One region of the Paenibacillus sp. FSL K6-0108 genome, then DNA from elsewhere that is predicted to be linked to it. Evidence: riboswitches for the same ligand, from Rfam matches in the RefSeq annotation. Region 1 holds a riboswitch; each other region holds the start of a gene.
What was found. A riboswitch is a leader RNA that binds a small molecule or an ion and turns the genes downstream of it on or off. The one in region 1 is predicted to bind S-adenosylmethionine.

Region 1 (6,827 bases):
GTAAAAGAAACGTTTGGTCAAAATGCAGATGTACATATAAGGGAATTTACGATAAGGGGAACCCATACGTCTGCGGCTGTCATGTATGTGGATGGTTTGGTAGATCATGATCTGATTGATACGCACCTCGTCACACCCCTTATGATTGAGGGGGTACCGGAAACAGAGCGAGAAACATTTCAACACCCCGAAAATGCAAATGAACTCAAAGCTTATATAAGCAGTCAGCTGCTGCCTGTTAGTGAAGTTCAGGAAGCGGAGACGTTGCAGCAAGCGGCACGGGCAGTTCTTATCGGCAAAAATGTACTATTGATTGACGGGATGCCAGGAGCTCTCCTTGTCGGATCAGCAAAAGGGAAAACCCGCAGCTTGGAAGAACCGCTATCTGAAGCCCTGCTTCGCGGGCCAAGAATCGGCTTCACCGAACGGCTAAGCGATAATACCGGAATACTACGGCTATTCGGAGGTAACGAGGCTTTATTTATGACCAAGCATCAGGTTGGTACCCGGATGAAAAAGGATCTCGTCATTGCATATATTCAAGATATTGCAAGCTCCGATCTTGTCGCCGAGGTGGAGAGACGAATCCAGAACCTGGACATGGATATGATGCTGGAATCCGGTTATGTGGAACAGCTTATTGAAGATGATGAGCTGAGCCCCTTCCAACAGGTGCAGAACACAGAGAGACCCGACCGTGTAATCAGCGGGTTGTTGGAAGGACGCGTAGCCATCTTACTGGATGGAACACCCTTTGCATTAATTGTGCCGTCGACCTTCAGCATGCTGCTTCAATCCCCCGAAGACTATTACGAACGCTGGATTCCGGGAACGTTTCTGCGTATGCTTCGTTTCCTGGCGGCCATGCTTGCGCTGTTCGCGCCTGCATTGTATATCTCTTTTATCTCTTTTCATCCGGGTCTGATTCCAACGAAGCTGGCTCTAACCATCATTCAAACCAGACAGGGCGTGCCTTTTCCCTCTGTTATCGAGGCACTGATTATGGAAGTCTCCATTGAAATTTTGCGGGAAGCTGGAATTCGGCTTCCGAAGCCGATCGGACCTGCGATGGGCATCGTTGGCGGTTTGATTATTGGGGAGGCCGCGGTGAAGGCTGGAATGGTCAGTCCATTTCTGGTTATAGTTGTGGCCGTTACTGCGATTTCTTCGTTCTCGATCCCTTCATATAGTGCGGGGATTACACTGCGTATATTACGTTTTTTTGGAATGCTCAGTGCGGCGGCCTTCGGATTGTTTGGGGTAGTCATGTTTTTCTTGCTGCTCTGCAGTCATCTGGTTCGGTTGAAAAGCTTTGGAGTTCCTTACGTCACCCCTGCGGTGCCATTCAGCCTGTCGGATTGGAAGGATTTCATTATTCGGGTACCCTTACGAATGATGAGGAAGCGCCCAAGTATGATGAATCCGAAAGACCCTGATCGTAAAAAGTAGGCATATCGGATATTCAGGAGGTGGATCATGAATCCTAAACAGGACCAGCTGACGACAGTTCAAGCCGCAGTCTTTATCATCAATTACATGCTCGGTGCAGGAATACTTACACTTCCCCGAACTACGGTATCGGCGGTCAAGACACCCGATGTGTGGATTTCAATTATATTGTCCGGTCTGTTGGTTATGCTGCTGGGTATAATCCTGGTGACCTTGTGCCGAAGATTCCCAGGGAAGACCGTTTTTCAATTCACTGAGGAAATCACAGGGAAGTGGATTGCTTATATTTTGGGAGCTGCGATCATCCTGTATTTCCTTGTCATCTCTGCCTTTGAAATCAGGGTGATGGCTGAAGTCACCCGATTATATTTATTGGAGGGAACCCCGGTGTGGGCCATTGTCATGGTATTTATGTGGATTGGCTTTTATTTGATCTCAGGAGGGATCAACTCCATGGCACGTTTGTATGAGATCATTTTACCCATTACGCTTATTCTTTTTGTACTGGCCATTTTTCTGAGCAGCAGTCTGTTTGAGATCAATAATTTGAGACCTGTGCTGGGAGAGGGGATCATGCCGGTGTTTAAAGGGGTGAAATCTTCGGTGCTTGCCTATACGGGTTATGAAGTCATGTTTGTGGTGATGGCATTTATGAAAAATCCAGAGAAGGGCAGGAAAGCCATGGTCTGGGGAATCCTTATCCCTATGGTGATCTACCTCATCACATTAGTTATGGTTGTTGGCAGTTTATCTATTGAAGGCATGAAAACAAGAACGTGGCCAACCCTTGATTTGATGCGCAGCTTTGAGATCGAGGGGTTGTTCTTTGAACGGTTCGAATCCCTGCTGCTGGTTATTTGGATTATGCAAATTTTCTCTACGTCTACGATCACGCATTATGCCGCTTCTCTTGGATGTTCGCAATTGTTCAAGAAAAAAATGCTGCCTTTTCTTATCATCCTGCTTCCGATCAGTTACATCACTGCTATGCTTCCGCAGAACGTGGACGAAACGTTCAAACTCGGAGATGCTTTGGGAAATGCATCTATTTATTTGTTTGGTGTTTTGCCACTATTGCTTCTCTTGTTGAGCATGTTACGAAAGAAAGGAGGCAAGTACAATTGAACAGGATCAGAAAGAAATTAATCATTTTGTCAACGGCGCTGCTGGTTTTTACCTCAGGGTGCTGGAGCAGCAAAGAGATCGAAGATTTAAGTGTTTATGTGGGTCTGGGACTGGACGTCGCTGAGGAATCGAAATTTGAACAGGACATTAATAAACAAGGAGGTCATTATCCCAAAAACAACGTATTTACAGCTACCGTACAGATTGTCCCACGAGTTGGGGGAAAACAGGAAAATCAAAACAGTTCCAGTGGTTCTTCCGGCGGACAAACCTTTTTGAATGAGCGGTTGACCGGAGATTCCCTTATTCAGATCTTTCGTCAATTTGCTCTAAGAAGAGACCGTCCGCTCATTGGTCATCATTTAAAGGTAATTGTCGTTTCCCAAGAGTTGTCGAAGAAATATAGCCTGGAGCAGCTGCTTGATTTTATTTTACGGGACAATGATATCCGACCCAGTTCCCTTGTTCTGGTGAGCAGAGGACGCGCTTTGGATGCTCTTAGCTCCAAGGAGCCAGGAGAAATCCCAGCCTTTTATTTGAGGGGGTTGGTGAATAATGCTTATCGTACCAATAAAATTCTTCCTCCTGTATCCCTCGCGAAACTTGATGGCAAGATGCAGTCAGGATCAAGCTTTTTGCTGCAAAATGTTCTTACTGCTGATGGGGAGCATAAATTCTCAGGTGCAGGCGTCTATAAAGGGAAAACGAAAAAGTGGATCGGCGCCTTAAATCAGGTGGACCTTCAAGGATTGTCCTGGATCACTGGGGAGGCTAAGGGAGGGGCATTAAAATCGTATGCACCAAAAAAGGGATATACGATAGTCTATGAAATCAAGTCTACTAAGAGCAAAATTGTGCCAAAAGTCCACGGAGATGACATTTCTTTTCATGTAAAAGTTGAATCAGAAGGTCAGCTCATGGAAGATTGGAGTTCACCGGAAATTCCTGCAACGGAAGACTACATTGATGAATTGGAGGCTAAGTTCGCTGATGCAGCCAAAGAACAAATGCAGCAGGTAATGAACAAAATGCAGCACACCTATCGGGTGGAAGTGGCCGGATTTGGAGAGCAGCTGCGGATCAAATATCCGAAAGTATGGAAAAAGGTCAAAAAAAATTGGGATGAAACCTTTAGTCAGATTCCCGTGACCTATGATGTGAAAATGAAGATCACAGATTATGGATCATCGACGGATTAAAGATGGAGTTGAAGATTTCCGTTATCCACAAATGAATGATGATATTTAATTGTTGACACAATCATGATAGATCGCTATATTTATAAAAAATCATTTTCTTATCCAGAGAGGTGGAGGGACTGGCCCTTAGAAGCCTCAGCAACAGATCTGAAGGATACTGTGCTAATTCCAGCGGGTGAACAGCCTGATAGATAGGAGCGTTTGTCTTTATTTGTCAGTTACGGCGCACTCTTCGGGAAGAGTGGGTCTTTTTGTTGTTCTGGATGAAGAAGTAGGGGAGCAGGCATGGATAACAACAAAGATACAGGGCATTTTCAGCGCAAAATGCAGGCACGGCATGTGGTCATGCTCTCACTTGGAGGAGTTATTGGTACAGGTTTGTTTCTTAGCTCAGGTTATACCATTCAGCAGGCAGGGCCGATCGGGACTATTCTATCTTACCTGATCGGAGCGATTGTCGTTTATCTGGTTATGCTTTGTTTAGGTGAACTGTCCGTTCATATGCCGGAGACTGGGGCGTTTCATAGCTATGCGGCAAAATACATTGGGCCGGCAACAGGATACACCGTAGCCTGGTTGTATTGGCTAACCTGGACGGTTGCCCTCGGTTCCGAATTTACAGCAGCAGGACTGCTGATGCAGCGCTGGTTTCCTTCCGTGAATGTATGGATCTGGAGTGCGCTCTTTGCGCTCATGATCTTCCTGTTCAACGCGCTGACGGTCAAATTTTTTGCAGAATCGGAATTCTGGTTCTCTTCGGTTAAAGTACTTACGATTGTGGTCTTTATTATTCTCGGTGCGGCAGCCATGTTCGGTATTATTCCAATGGCAGACTCGGAAACCGCCCCTTTTCTATCCAATATTACAGCATCAGGCTGGTTCCCGAATGGCGCTTCTGCGATACTGATGACGATGCTTGCCGTAAACTTTGCGTTCTCGGGCACAGAATTGATCGGAATTGCTGCCGGGGAGACGGAGAATCCGGAAAAGACGATTCCGAAAGCGATCCATACCACGCTGTGGCGTTTAATTATCTTTTTTATCGGAACGATTGTTATTCTCTCGGCCTTGCTGCCGATGTCGGATGCGAGCGTGCTCGAAAGTCCGTTTGTGGCGGTCATGGAGCGGGTGGGTGTACCCTATGCAGCAGACATTATGAACTTTGTTATTCTGACGGCGATTCTCTCTGCTGCTAATTCAGGCCTATATGCATCTTCACGGATGCTCTGGTCTCTGGCTGATAAAAAGACGATCTCTCCGTGGTTTGCCAAATTGACCAAACGTGGGGTGCCACTGAATGCACTCTTGATCAGTATGGTTGGGGGCGGTCTGGCTTTGCTGTCCAGCATCATTGCGCCAGGTACCGTGTATATTACACTGGTCTCCATTTCAGGTCTGGCTGTTGTTGCGGTATGGATGAGCATCAGTGCTTCACAGTATATGTTCCGCAGACAGTATGTTCGTGAGGGTCATTCCGTAAAAGATCTTGTCTATCGTACGCCACTATATCCAGTGGTGCCTATCATCTCGTTTATATTGTGCCTGGCTTCATGTGTAGGCATTGCTTTTGACCCGACACAGCGAATAGCACTGTATTGTGGGGTTCCGTTTATCGCAGTATGTTACGCAGCTTATTATCTGACAGAACGTGTGAATAAGAAAAGAGGACAAGTACATGACGCAAGCACAACAGACTAACCCCATAGAACAGATCCTACGTAAACATCCGATCATGATTCTGGATGGGGCGCTGGCAACGGAACTCGAACAGCATGGATGTGATCTGGATGACCCGCTCTGGTCTGCACGTGTCCTCCTGGAGAATCCGGAACTTATCGTTCAGGTGCATGCGGATTATTTCCGGGCGGGAGCCGACTGCGCCATTACATCCAGTTATCAGGCGACGGTGGAAGGCTTCGGCAAGAGGGGCATCGGAGAACAGGAGTCGCTGGAGCTGATTCGCAAGACGGTGGAGCTGGCTGCTCAGGCGCGTGATGATGTCTGGGCGGAGGTGCAAGGTGGAGCCACTGAGCATGTAACCGGCAATGATTTAAACGCTAAAAAACAAACGGCAGTTGCCATGGGAAAAAGGGCATCGGCTCGTCCAAAACCGATTGTTGCTGCCTCCGTTGGACCGTACGGCGCATATCTGGCAGATGGTTCGGAGTATGTCGGTCACTATGGTGTCTCGGACGAGACGTTGAGCGCGTTTCACCGTCCACGGATCACAGCCTTGCTGGAGGCAGGGGCGGATATTCTGGCCTTTGAGACGATCCCATCCTTGCAGGAAGCACAGGTATTGATCGCTTTATTAAAAGAATTTCCGAACGCCTATGCATGGCTCTCCTTCTCATTAAAAGACGGGACAGCAATCAGTGAAGGCACGCCATTGGAAGAGTGTGCACGATTGTTAGGAGCGGAATCTCAGATTGCTGCGATTGGGCTGAATTGTGCTCCCATGGAAGTGGTAACGGAGGCGGTTGGTATCCTGAGCCGTGCCAGCGATAAACCGATTATTGTATACCCGAACTCGGGTGAGATATACGATCCAGTAACAAAGACATGGAGTGGTCACGGTACCTGTGGCAGCATGAACGATGCTTCGGAGCAATGGGTGGCCGCTGGTGCGAAAATTATTGGTGGCTGTTGCCGCACTACGCCACATCAGATTGGCGAACTTGCGAAGAAGTGGCGGAGCTGAAGTCTGCTTAGCCGTCCAGATCTGCATGGAAAAGCCCTTTCGTATCCTATAAAGGATAGGAAAGGGCTTCTTTTGCATGAGCATACCTTCATTCTACACGTTATTCGACGACAAGAATACGCGGCGATGCCTGACGAATCACCTTGGACGATACCCAGGATCCTAGCGCTGCGGCTACAATACTCAGACAAGCAAAGAGTATAATGCCTCCCCAGTTCAGAATGAGAGGAATCTGTACGATACCGTATGCCGATAGGACTTTTTCAAGTAACAGGGGGAGAAGGTATACGCCTACAATGACTCCAAGCATTGAACCAATCAGAGCTAAAGCAGCTACTCCAATAGCAATGGAG
Region 2 (6,827 bases), 3.2 Mb from region 1:
GCTAATCGAATTATGCATCAAGGGAAGCAGGATGCCGCTGGTATGCGTGCTCTGATGGCCATTCCAACGCTATCCGATAGCTGGAAGCAGACCTTATTGAAGCGATTGGCGAAGCTCGAAGCTGCTGAACAGAATTAATCTTGCCGCTATTCAGAGAACAGTTTCGAAGATCCATTTAATTTTAAACTACTTGGGAGTGTGACTAACATGACGATTTTAGGCGCAATTGAAGCTGGAGGAACCAAATTTGTATGTGGTATTGGTACGGAAAAAGGAGAAGTACTTGAACGCGTAAGCTTTCCAACGACAACACCGGAAGAGACGATGGCACAAGTGATCGCTTTTTTTGAAGGTAAAGGCATTGAAGCTTTGGGTGTGGGTTCATTTGGTCCCATTGATCCGATTGAAGGAAGCCCGACTTATGGTTACATCACAACAACACCTAAGCCTCATTGGGGACAGTACAATATGATCGGCAAGCTCAAAGAGCACTTTGATGTGCCGATGACGTTCGACACGGATGTTAATGGTGCAGCACTTGGGGAAGCAACCTGGGGGGCTGCACAAGGCCTGGATAGCTGTCTGTATATTACGGTTGGAACGGGTATCGGTGCAGGTGCTGTTGTAGGTGGCAAAATGGTCCATGGATTATCGCATCCAGAGATGGGGCATATCATCGTTCGCAGACATCCCGAAGATACATATGAAGGGTTCTGCCCGTATCATGGAGATTGTCTCGAGGGTCTTGCGGCAGGTCCTGCCATCAATAAACGTTGGGAGCAACCGGCTTATGAACTGCCAGCTGATCACAAGGCCTGGGAGATTGAAGCACATTACCTGGCACATGCCCTGATGAATTATGTATTGATCCTCACTCCGCAGAAAATTGTAATGGGCGGCGGTGTGATGAAGCAAGAGCATCTGTTCCAGATGGTTCGCAGCAAGCTTCAGGAGTTGCTCGCTGGGTACGTTCAGCATCCTGCACTTCAGTCTGAAATTGACCAGTACGTTGTTTCACCAGGACTTGGCGATAATGCGGGACTGTGTGGTTCACTTGCGCTGGCGAAGTTGGCTTTGAACAAGTAAATAGCTTTACAAACAAGCAGTTGACGAATTTTTCCATTGTGGTAATATATGAGCAACAGCATAGCACGGTTAATGAGGAAGCACCTCTCTTGCAAGCATTTTGCAGGAGAGGTGTTTTTTTGTGCTTATTAAGATAGCACAATACAGACTGTGTGGAGCTGAACTTTTGAAGGAGGGACAAGAAATGGAAGTCATTTTCATGAACAGATTATCCAGAATGTCAGGTCAGAATGAAGAGCATGCCCAGCTGTGGATCGGTGAAGAAGAAGGGGAGTGGCATCTGGGGTGGAGCCAATATGAGGCAGGGGACCGTACGGATGCTACCTGGTATTATGGAAGCTCGTGGGATGAACTCCTACACGTTTACCGTCATCAGCTAGCCATACAGATGGGTGAAGGCTACCGTCCGTTGCTGCGGGGTTTATTTCACGAAAATGATGATTTGAAGTCACGCAGTTATGGCGGCCAGCGTCTTCATTGTTACAGTGAATTATATGGCAATGAGGAGCTGTATATGGATCTGTGTATATGGCGCAGGAAGAGAGCAGCATCTGACCGGAAAGCCCCCTATTTTATTGCAACGAATCGGTTGCTGCGCCTGATCAGTGCATTTGTTCCACAAACCATCGATGAATTGATGCAATTGCCTGGCGTAGGAGAGAGCAAGGCTTCCGAGTACGGAGCTGAATGGATGGAGCTTACGAAAGGACTGGAACGTTCCACATCTTTTCCGCTAGATTGGGTGTACACGGTTCTGAAGGAACAAGAATATGAGAGCTGGCTGTATAAACAGAGAGAGCAGAAATACAAGCAGGAGCTAGACAGATTTACGACACGCAAGCAGGTTCTCGAAGGCATGAAGGAAGGGGATACGCTTGAGGAAATCGTGAATCGTTCCGGATTGTCCCGGCGGGAGCTGATTGAGCTGTTGGAGACACTGGATTTGGAGGGGTATGACACAGATTGTCTACTCGATGCTGAGCTTGCTGTTATGCCCGATGAGGAGCAAGAGGCGGTATGGAGTGCCTATGAGGAGCTGGGAGATAACTTTCTGAAGCCCGTGTTACATAAGGTGTATGGAGAAGAGAAGCCTGGCGGGAGCAATCTGGAGCAGGTCTACGAAAGACTGCGCATGATTCGCATCCGGTTTCGTCGTCACACAGAGACGGAGCAGAATGTGGGCTAGATTGAAAATAGGACGGTAGTTGTCATGCAGTAAAAGGAAGATAAAAAAAGACGAGGCGTTTCTCCAGATGTGGAGCGCTTCGTCTTTGCAATTTCAGACCCAATCTTTTTTGCGGAAAATAAAGAACATGCTCAGGCCCAGTGTAACCATCAGGCCAATGACCACAAAATAACTATACTTCCAGTTCAGCTCAGGCATGTTCGTAAAGTTCATCCCATAGATGCCCGTGATAACGGTCAGCGGCATGAACACCGTGGTAATGGCGGTGAACACACGCATGATTTCATTCGCCCGGTTGGCGATACTGGATTGGTAAGCTTCTCGCAAGTTCCCCATCAAGTCGCGATACGTCTCAAAGGTTTCGGATATTTTCACAGCATTCTCATAAATGTCACTGAAATACTTCTGCAGTTGATCATCAATAAGACGCAGATCTTTTTTATTGAGTGTGTTAATGACCTCTTTCTGAGGCCCCAGCACTTTCTTCAGCCATAAAATCTCACTGCGCAGCCCGATAATCTCGTTCAGATGAGATTTCTTGGTATGCATCAGGATGTCTTCTTCAAGCTTCTCAATGCGTGCTTCGATTCGGTCACCGACGGTGAAATAATTATCAACAATTAAGTCAACCAGCAGATACAGCAGCTTATCCGGCGTACTGATTTCCTGTTCCCACAGGATCGGTTTCAACGTCCGCAATTCACTAACTTTCTGTTTGGTCACACTGATAATAAAGTGCCTGCCAAGGAACAAGTTGACGGCACGTAAAAAAATCTCTTCATCATCAAAACGAATGCTATTAATTACAATAAAATAATGGCTCTCATAAATTTCAATCTTCGGACGTTGTTCTTCGTCACTCAAACAGTCTTCCACGGCCAGATCATGCATCATGAACAGCGGTTGAAGTACCGCCAAATCGTCTACGTCCGCATCAATCCAGTAAAATCCCTCCGCTGGTGGAGTCAGCGCCTGCTGAATGTCGTCCACCGGAATAAATACACCGTTATTTACCAACCGGATTTTCATTGTTCATCTACTCCTTCTGCACCCGCCAAATGGCGGATTTCATCAATATGGGCGCAAAAAGAACAGATCAGCCGGTCGGCAGCGGAGTGCCTGGAAGTCAGGACTGCGTTCGCTCTATAATCAAACGGAAGTAACGTCCCGCTGCCGGCATGCTGATATCAGTTCTCTATGCAGTTTGTCGGAATTCGGCTGCCAGTCAGGCCTCGGGTCGCCATCCATTGAATATGTCACCTCTCACATAAGGTTTTGCAACACTTGTCTAGTATACCGCTGGTAAAGGGTCCTTTCAAGCGCAAAAATGTGTCGATTTCGCGCTCTGGAGCAGTGTATGACAGTGGATGATGAACGGTTCCGATCCTGAGGAACAGACATTGAACTACATCTTGACGTGAGGGAATTAATGTTTTAAAGTAAACGTTGAGCCACACTAGTTTTTACAATTAAATAAAGCGAAATCTTATCAAGAGTAGGTGGAGGGACTGGCCCGATGAAACCCGGCAACCGGCGGTATACCGCACGGTGCTAATTCTTGCAGCGACCAAGTGTCCAAGTGACACTGTTGTAACTGAGAGATGAGAGAGGCGCATATCTATTTACATATGACCTTTCTCGGAATCCGAGGAAGGTCTTTGTTATATGCACCGGCTTCTCAGCAGTGATTTTCGCTAAGGAACTTGAGCTTGCCGCCAGCAATGTGGTTGCAATCCAGCGCCTGCATGCAAGCTCATGGCAGCCTATAACTGTACGGATGCGGGTCGTATCACACCTACAGTGGCTGCATCTATTTATGCACAAGGAGGAGTTAGAACCACCATGCCAATCAAAATTCCAGACGCACTGCCTGCCAAGGAAGTACTCGCAGGAGAGAACATCTTTGTCATGGACGAGACATCTGCTTATAAGCAGGACATTCGTCCACTACGTATCGCTATATTAAACCTGATGCCCACAAAGGAAACGACAGAAACCCAATTGCTTCGTCTGGTGGGTAACACACCCATTCAGGTAGATATCGTTCTGGTTCATCCGAAGTCTCATACGTCCAAGAACACGTCCCAAGAATATTTGGACTTGTTCTACAAAACCTTTGATGAGATCGAACACCGCCGTTTTGACGGCATGATCATTACAGGCGCTCCCGTAGAGCAAATGGACTTTGAAGACGTGAACTATTGGAAGGAAATCCAAGAGATCTTCGAATGGACCAAAACCAATGTGACTTCGACTATGCATATATGTTGGGCTTCCCAAGCGGGTTTATACCATCATTTCGGAGTTCCCAAAGTTCCCTTGGATGAAAAATGTTTCGGTGTATTCTCACATACGATCAACAGATCCAATGTGCAGCTGCTGCGCGGATTCGATGAAGTATTCAACGTACCGCATTCCCGCCATACGGAAGTGCGTCGTGAAGATATTGAAAAAAATGATAACCTTGAAATATTGGCTGAATCAGAGGAAGCAGGTATTTTCTTAGTTGCTACCAAAGACGGCAAACAGATTTTTGCAACCGGACATGCCGAGTATGATCCGCTTTCATTGAAATGGGAATATGACCGGGATGCAGCTAAAGGCATGAACATTGCGCTGCCTAGACATTATTTCCCGAACGATGATCCTTCCCGTGTTCCCCCGGCCACTTGGCGGGCCCATGCAAACTTATTATTCTCTAATTGGCTCAATTACTATGTGTATCAGGAAACCCCTTACGATATTGGTCCGCAAATCTAATTGTGATTACAGGAGGATGCAGCAATGGAAGACAACAAGTTGAAAATCGAAAGCCGATTGGCCCAGATCGGGTCTGTCAATGAACCGGTAACGGGCGCCATCAATTTTCCGATCTATCAGTCCACTGCGTTTCGCCACCCGAAGCTTGGACAAAGCACTGGATTTGATTATATTCGTACGACCAACCCAACCCGTAAAGTGTTGGAAGAAGCAGCGGCAGCGTTGGAATCCGGTGATGCAGGGTTTGCCTGTAGCTCCGGCATGGCCGCTTTGCAAACGATTTTTGCGTTATTCGGACAAGGAGATCATCTGATTGTATCATTGGATCTATACGGCGGAACGTATCGTTTGCTTGAACGCATCCTGTCTCGATTTGGTGTGACGGCAAGTTACGTGGATACCAATGATCTTGCGGCTCTGGAAAATATCAGACAACCGAATACAAAAGCGGTATTCATCGAGACACCAACCAATCCACTAATGATGATTACAGATGTGGAAGCGGTTTGCTCTTGGGCCAAGAGCCACAACTTGCTGACCATTGTGGATAATACACTGTTAACTCCGTTCTTCCAGCGTCCAATTGAACTTGGTGCAGATATCATCATCCATAGTGCCACGAAGTATCTGGGTGGTCATAATGACGTACTTGCCGGATTGATTATTACCAAAGGGGAAGAATTGTCGGCCGAAATGGCATTCCTGCACAATTCCATTGGCGCAGTGTTGTCTCCTAGCGACTCCTATCAGCTGATGAAAGGCATGAAAACACTTGCTCTTCGTATGGAGCGGCATGAGTATAATGCCTTGACAATTGCCAAGTACCTTTTGGAGCACCCAGCCGTTGCCGAAGTGTATCATCCAGGTTTGTCGGATCATCCCGGATTCGAAATACAGAATAAACAGTCCAGCGGAAACACAGGCATTTTCTCCTTCAAAGTAAAGGATGCTCGTTATGTTGAACCGTTACTCCGTCACATCAAGCTGATTGCTTTTGCAGAAAGTCTCGGGGGTGTAGAGTCGTTGATGACTTATCCTGCGGTACAGACTCATGCGGATATTCCGATTGAGATTCGTGATGCTGTAGGTGTAGATGACCGTTTGTTGCGCTTCTCTGTAGGGATCGAGCATGCCGATGATCTGATTGCCGATCTGGGCAATGCACTCACAGCTGCACAGCAGGAGATAGAAGGGGGAGCGCATCATGAGTGAGCAAAACAATAATGACAACAATCGTGAACGGAATGTTCATTCTGACCTGAAATTCGATACAAAGCTGCTGCATTTCGGTGACGAAATCGATAAAACTACCGGGGCTTCCAGCGTACCCATTTATCAGGCCTCCACATTCCATCATTTTGATATTTTTAATCCACCTCAACATGATTACAGTCGTTCGGGTAATCCCACTCGTCAGGCATTGGAGGATTACATCGCATTATTGGAAGGTGGGGCACGTGGTTTCGCTTATTCTTCAGGCATGGCTGCCATCTCCAGTGTGTTCATGATGTTCTCTGCAGGGGATCACATGATTGTGACAGAGGATGTATATGGAGGAACATATCGACTGCTTACTTCGATTTTGAGCCGGATGCAGATCGAGACTACCTTTGTAGATATGACCAACATTGAGGAAGTAAAGGCAGCGCTCAAACCGAACACGAAGGCCGTATATATGGAAACACCATCCAACCCGACACTTCGGATTACGGATATTGCTGCAGTCACCGCCTGGGCACAGGAACAGGAGTTAATCACCATTCTTGATAACACCTTCATGACGCCTTATTACCAA
Region 3 (6,827 bases), 290 kb from region 1:
GCCGCTCCACCTCAGCTTGTAAGGCAGCAGCCATGTCAGAGTCCCAAGCCATATCACGCAAAGGATGACGAAGCTGTGCAGAGGCCTGCCAAGCTGCCTGTTTACCCCTCCACACTTCCCGGGCGGCGCCTGGGATCGATCGGACCATCTGCAATATCGACCCGTGATGGGCAGACTCGGAGGAATCCGTTTTAACGGGAGTCATGACATGACATCCTTTCCTGATATTCTGATTACGGGTTGAATCAAGAAGCTGTTGATATCAGTATGCGCTGAATATTTGACTTCCACTCTGCAATTTGCTTCACTTAGAGAATAAGACAAGGTATAGAAAGGAAGATGTTGTAATGGAAAAGATTACATCGAAACCGGAATTTGATGTGGCCCTCCAATCTCCGCGTTTGACCGTAGCTGTATTTAAGGCAGATTGGTGTGGTGATTGCAAGTACATCGATCCGTTTATGCCTGAAGTTGAAGAGAAGTTCGCTCGTGAGCTGAAGTTGATTGAGGTTGACGTAGATCAGGTGGGTACAGTGAGCGAAGAACAAAATATTCTCGGCATCCCCAGCTTTGTAGCTTACACAGATGGCCGGGAACTGGTTCGTTATGTGAACAAACTGCGCAAGTCGAGAGAAGAGATTGAGCAATTCCTGCAGCGTGCAGTTGAGGTGTATAACACGATTAATAAATAAAGCATGACAGGTTCAATATGTAAAAGGTTATAATTAAAGGAACGCCATTTCTCTTGAAATAGGGAAGTGGCGTTTGTATTTTTAGCATTTTTTGGGGAAGCTAATGAGGTATTTAATCCTTCTTAAACTGAAGGTCGACTTTTCGACAGACGTTAACATTTTGTCACAAAGCGCGGGCGTCAATGACACATTTATCCGGTATAATGAATCTAGTTGTGAAATAAGTGTCAAAGTATCGAATCAAGCGGAGAATGTCGTTCTTCGCCATCTTAAACCAACAGCGGGTGAGAAAAAAATTGAAGCACTTAACCTTGTTTAAATGGTTAACCTTATTAACCTGTCTTGTCATGTTTCTGGCCACATTTGGCGGAGGCGTTGTAACCCGAACGGAATCGGGTCTCGGCTGCGGTGCGGAATGGCCTTTATGTAACGGAAAACTTGTGCCTGCACACACCGTTGCCTCACTTATTGAATTTTCCCATCGCGCTGTAAGCGCACTGGCAGGACTGTTGTCCATTGCCTCTTTTGTAGCCTTTTTACGGTTTGGCAAATCACGCCGTGACCTGCAATTGTTTTCATTATTAACGCTGATCTTTGTGATTGTCCAGGGAATCATGGGGGCTTTTGCTGTCGTATTCTCTCAATCTTCCGCAGTCATGGCACTGCATTTCGGCTTTGCCTTGATCGCTTTTGCCAGCTCCTTGATGATGGCCCTTGGTATTCGGCAGGAGGCTCGTCACGGTGGATTGGAACGACTGAATCGATATCCGCGTGTCAGCAAAGGGTTTCGAAATCTGGTATGGTTTTCTACAATCTATACGTACCTCGTGGTATATACTGGAGCATTCGTGAGCCATACGGATTCGGCTGGAGGCTGTTCCGGCTTCCCGCTCTGTAACGGGCAGATTATTCCCGAGCTCTCGGGAGGTGTAGCTGTTGCTTTTGCTCACCGGGTAGCGGCTGTTTCATTAGTGATTGTCATTGCGATCCTCGGCCATTTTGCTTATCGCAAACATCCGGATAACACAGAATTAAGAGCACTCGGCGTCATTTCTGTGGTACTGGTTCTGTTGCAAGTGGTTATTGGTTTTGGACTGATGCTTACGATGAACCGGCCTGAAGTGTATATGTTTGTGGCGCTGGCACACATGCTCGATATTGCCATTTTGTTTGGTGTATTAACGTATATGAGCTTTCTGGTGTACAAGCTGCATCGGCCCGTTAACCGGTTCTAATCTATATCCGAATTATTGTAGTTCAGGGGATGAATCGTGAAGTTCACCATCCGATGATGTACATCATTGGACAGGTGAACTTTGTTTGGTGTCAGGCGTGTCAGGGCACCCTAAGGTAAGCAGAGTGGAAAGAGGAGGTTATATATGCTGCGAACGTTGCTGGGTGAAAAGCCGCGTAAAAACGAAGGGGTTCTCAAGGAAGCAATGGAGGCGATGGCGGATACGCTTGAGCTGTTTCAGCGACAGATGCATGTGGACCATGATCCTACCCATGATTATCGTAAATTGTATGTGTGGACCCAGGGACTGATCTCCTCGTTGGATGAACTGGAGCAAAGCTGTTTTGCTGCTTCCCATTTCCGTCTGAAAGTCAAAGCGGGCTTTACGGATGATATGACGATTCCAGAAAAAGCGGAGTATGCACGTTATGTGTATTTCTATAAGGATGGCTTCATCCGATGTTTTGCCATTCTGGATAAGTTAGGTACAGTGTTGAATGAAATATTTGAGCTGAACACAACCAATGTTAAAACGCATTATTCTTATTTTACCGTCTTAAGACAGTTCGGATATGATAAACTGCATCATACTCTTGCCAACCAACTGATACAGATCAAGGACTCCTACCGTGAGCCCATGAGTAAATTGCGTAAACGCCGAAACATGGAGATCCATTATATGAATTCGGAAATGCAGGATGATCTGTGGCAGCTGCACCAGACTTTGCAAGGGAAAGTGAAGCTGGAGGATCTGGATCAGCATCTTCTGGAACTCCGCCAAGGTGTGGATATGGTATGTGAGACGTTAAAAGCAGCGTATGGATACATCAATGAGAAGTGGCACAAGCCGGGAATAACCCAATCATCGAAGTAATTGGATTGTAATATTTCCCTTTGACAAATCGGAATACTTGGATTATACTGAGTTCCTGATCGACAGATAGATGGAATTAACATTTATGACATTAACATTATAACAACTGAACTTATAAATTAAATATTTCTTATCGAGAGCGGCGGAGGGACAGGCCCGATGAAGCCCGGCAACCGATTTATAATTGCATGACAGCTGTGTCATACTTTATAGATGTTAGGTGCTAATTCCTACAAAATGGTGCAAGGCACGATTTTGGCAGATGAGAAGGTATAATCTTTCACGTGAAGAGCCCTTTTTGTTTCTGCAAAAGGGGCTTTTTTTTTTATACGACAAGGGGAGTTTTCCTTTCATTCGGGTAAAGATACATGTAGGCAGTGGGAAGGAGCAGTAATTTTGATTGAATTAAAGGGTTTAACCAAAACGTACGGTAAAGGTTCAAAAAGTACGACGGCCTTGTCGGATTTGAATTTGAATATCCGCAAGGGTGAAATATTCGGAGTGATCGGTCATTCCGGTGCAGGCAAGAGTACATTGATCCGTTGTATCAATTTGCTCGAACGCCCCACGGCAGGCGAAGTTTGGGTTGATGGAATCAACCTAACCGATCTCAATAAGACCGATTTACAACAACAACGGCGCAAGATCGGCATGATCTTTCAGCACTTTAACTTGTTATCCTCGGCTACGGTGTACGACAATGTCGCTTTTCCTTTGAAGCTCGTTAATACACCCAAGGCTGCAATAGATCGCAAAGTGAAGGAAATGCTCGCATTGGTTGGATTGGAGGATCACAGCAATAAATATCCGGCTCAACTATCAGGCGGACAGAAGCAAAGGGTAGGTATTGCGAGAGCACTTGCGAGTGATCCGAACGTTCTGCTGTGTGATGAAGCCACATCTGCACTTGATCCCCAGACAACCGATTCGATTCTGAAGTTATTGCTGGATATCAATGAAAAGTACAATCTCACCATTGTTCTAATCACCCATGAAATGCACGTGATCCAGAATATCTGTGATCAGGTGGCGGTTATCCATCAGGGAGGCATCGTGGAACAAGGGCCGGTGACGGAAGTATTTCTTAAGCCGCAGCATGCCATTACGCGTGACTTTATGATGCGGGACCATGAAGTGGGGATTGCATTGGAAGAGACTGCTTTGGCGAATGCAGAATTGCAGACGAATGGTTCTTCTAAGCTTGTGAAAATATCCTTCCTGGGCAATAAAACCTATGAGGCGATTTTGTCCAGAACGGTTCGCAAGACAGGCGTGGATTTCGCCATTTTGCAAGGCACCATTTCAACCATCAAACAAGTTCCCTATGGACAACTGACCGTACGGTTTGAAGGGCAGTCGGATGAGATTAATCTCACCATTAAAGAGTTAATGGATCAGGGACTTGATGTGGAGGTGCTTCGTTAAATGGATTTTTCAACAGTGCGTTGGGAAGAGATCGGTAAGGCTTCCATTGAAACCCTGCAAATCCTGGGGGCATCAGGCCTGTTCACGATTATCATTGGTTTGCCGCTAGGCGTATTGCTGTTCATGACGGCAAGGTCGGCATCAATCCAGTCGCAAGTGGTCTACACGATACTATCGTTCATTGTAAACATTTTGCGATCAGTGCCATTTATCATTCTGATTGTTGCACTCATTCCGTTTACGCGTTCATTGGTCGGCACAGCTACAGGGGTGCTGGGTGTTATACCTCCGCTCGTCATTGCTGCAGCTCCATACTTTGCCCGGTTGGTGGAAACTACACTGCGTGAAGTGGATCGTGGCGTCATTGAAGCGGCACAGGCGATGGGAGCTTCAACCGCACAGATTGTACGGCGTGTGCTTTTGCCGGAGGCATTGCCGGGTCTGCTAGCTGGAATCACCATTACAATCGTTACCCTCGTTTCCTATACGGCGATGGCGGGAATGGTTGGTGGCGGAGGTCTGGGAACATTGGCAATCAATTATGGTTATTATCGTTATCAAAATGAGATTATGATTATTGCCGTTGTATTTATGATCATTCTGGTGCAGGTACTTCAGATGGCTGGCGATCGTTTAGTTAAATGGTTCACCAGGAAATAACACATATATAGCATTTGCCTGAATCGGTATCGACTTGGTGCAAAATGCAAAAAAAATTTATTGGAGAAGGGGTTTTACACATGAAAAAATGGTCTTTTGCTCTACTTAGCATTATGCTGATTGCGGTTCTAGCGGCTTGCGGAAACAACAAGGATTCCGACAGCGGCGCTGACAATGCTGGAGGCGCACCTCGCACCGTGGAATTGAAAGTGGGAGCATCACCAACACCGCATGCGGAAATTTTGGAAAGCATCAAGCCTGAACTCGAAGCAGAAGGCATCCGATTGCAAATCGTGACTTTTAATGATTATGTTCAACCAAACCAACAGCTTGAAGACAAACAACTGGATGCGAACTTTTTCCAACACCAGCCTTACCTGGATACAGAAAACAAAGAACGTGGTTTCCACCTCGTTGCTGTAACACCTGTGCATGTTGAGCCATTTGCTGGCTATTCCAAAAAAATCAAATCTTTGGATGAGCTGAAAGACGGCGCTAAAGTAGCCATCCCTAATGACCCATCCAACGGCGGTCGTGCATTGTTGCTGCTTGCAAAAGAAGGTCTTATCACGCTGAAAGATGACACAAATATCACTTCCAACATTCAAGATATCACAGCTAATCCGAAAAACCTGAATATCATCGAGCTGGATGCAGCCATGATGCCTCGTCAGCTGGATGAAGCAGACCTGGTATTCATCAACGCCAACTACGCGCTGGAAGCCAATCTGAACCCAGAGAAGGATTCGCTGCTGATTGAGGACCTGCAAGGTAACCCTTATGCAAACATCCTCGTATCCCGTGAAGATAACAAAGATGCAGATGCCATCCAAAAACTGGCTGCAGCCCTGCATTCCGAAGAGGTTAAAACATTCATCAAAGATCGTTATCAAGGTGCTGTAGAACCTGCGTTTTAAGCTAATTGATTAAAGCTGAAATTGAACGGCTCATGAAGCCACTAAAAAAGCTCTGCTTTCTCTTTTTAGAGAAGGCAGAGCTTTTTGTTTTGTGCAACATGTTATAGATTGTTTCGATGTAGGAGTACCTTAAGAATCTTATGCATTTTACTTTGTGGAATTTTACCGTTTATACGGGTCAGTATCCGGACGTCCATCTGTCTGATGGCTTTCAGAATCTGTGGACTCCTGTCCAGCAGCATGCTGTTGATAAGCTTCCTCGGCAGGAGAAAGCGGGTTCTGATCTCCCAGATCAGTATCCTTTTTACGGCCAGTCAGCTTGCGTCGAATCCATCCAAAAGCACCAACAATGGCGGCAACGATGACAAACCATCCTTTTTTCAGCAAAAGCAATAATCCAACTTTCTTGGCTACCGCTACACCAGCACCACCAAGAATCAGACTGGTCAGGCCGAGTTCTGATTTTTTGTCTACGGATGCATCAAACTCTTCATAGGTATTTCCTTTGATCACGTTGAGCTGGTTAAGCACAGAGCTTTCAAACTGTTTGCGATTTTCTTCAAAATTGGCACTATCCGTAACGAGGATAACACCGATGTATCCTTCACGGGTGAGTACGTTCACATTGTAATTGACGAGTTTTTCCCGCTCTGCATCCTCAAGACCAAGAGAATAGATCAATTGATGTTTGCTGCTGTCATAGGCTGGATCAATTTCCCATCCCGTGATAAACAGCTGGTTTTCGGGTGTCGTTTTCTCATTTTGCTCTTCTGTACCTCTTTTGTAGCTATCAAGCAGTTCATCGGCGTCCAGATCGTCTTTCTCACTGTCATCGACATGACCGGTATCATTATATTCAAAGATAACATACCAGTTGGAGTTTTCGCCGGCGCCATAGATACTTCCAATTTCCGTTCCATTGGGGAAGGATTCGGTGTCCTCCAAAAACCTTTGGGTGTTAGCTGCATCGAGATAGGATAGGTTTTCGGCTACGTTTAATGTTGCTTTGTTATCAAGTACTACGT

Region 2: it holds a riboswitch for S-adenosylmethionine, as region 1 does, so the genes downstream of both, metA (homoserine O-succinyltransferase) here and mmuP (S-methylmethionine permease) in region 1, are expected to answer to the same signal.
Region 3: it holds a riboswitch for S-adenosylmethionine, as region 1 does, so the genes downstream of both, MHB49_RS28625 (methionine ABC transporter ATP-binding protein) here and mmuP (S-methylmethionine permease) in region 1, are expected to answer to the same signal.

The regions. Positions count from the first base shown of each region.
Region 1 covers NZ_CP150288.1:6,588,406-6,595,232, reverse strand. Annotated here, with positions in the region: gene MHB49_RS30025 (spore germination protein) at 1-1,449, shown strand, start outside; gene MHB49_RS30020 (spore germination protein) at 1,477-2,574, shown strand; gene MHB49_RS30015 (Ger(x)C family spore germination protein) at 2,571-3,773, shown strand; SAM riboswitch class I at 3,869-3,971, shown strand; gene mmuP (S-methylmethionine permease) at 4,059-5,471, shown strand; gene mmuM (homocysteine S-methyltransferase) at 5,449-6,474, shown strand; gene MHB49_RS30000 (ABC transporter permease) at 6,575-6,827, opposite strand, start outside.
Region 2 covers NZ_CP150288.1:2,153,334-2,160,160, forward strand. Annotated here, with positions in the region: gene MHB49_RS10020 (MOSC domain-containing protein) at 1-138, shown strand, start outside; gene MHB49_RS10025 (ROK family protein) at 208-1,086, shown strand; gene MHB49_RS10030 (HRDC domain-containing protein) at 1,271-2,272, shown strand; gene corA (magnesium/cobalt transporter CorA) at 2,366-3,301, opposite strand; SAM riboswitch class I at 3,756-3,880, shown strand; gene metA (homoserine O-succinyltransferase) at 4,115-5,032, shown strand; gene MHB49_RS10045 (aminotransferase class I/II-fold pyridoxal phosphate-dependent enzyme) at 5,057-6,244, shown strand; gene MHB49_RS10050 (trans-sulfuration enzyme family protein) at 6,237-6,827, shown strand, end outside.
Region 3 covers NZ_CP150288.1:6,300,176-6,307,002, reverse strand. Annotated here, with positions in the region: gene MHB49_RS28645 (DUF2515 family protein) at 1-205, opposite strand, end outside; gene MHB49_RS28640 (thioredoxin family protein) at 348-692, shown strand; gene MHB49_RS28635 (COX15/CtaA family protein) at 977-1,927, shown strand; gene MHB49_RS28630 (Cthe_2314 family HEPN domain-containing protein) at 2,072-2,800, shown strand; SAM riboswitch class I at 2,928-3,069, shown strand; gene MHB49_RS28625 (methionine ABC transporter ATP-binding protein) at 3,197-4,225, shown strand; gene MHB49_RS28620 (methionine ABC transporter permease) at 4,226-4,885, shown strand; gene MHB49_RS28615 (MetQ/NlpA family ABC transporter substrate-binding protein) at 4,966-5,802, shown strand; gene MHB49_RS28610 (DUF2167 domain-containing protein) at 5,965-6,827, opposite strand, start outside.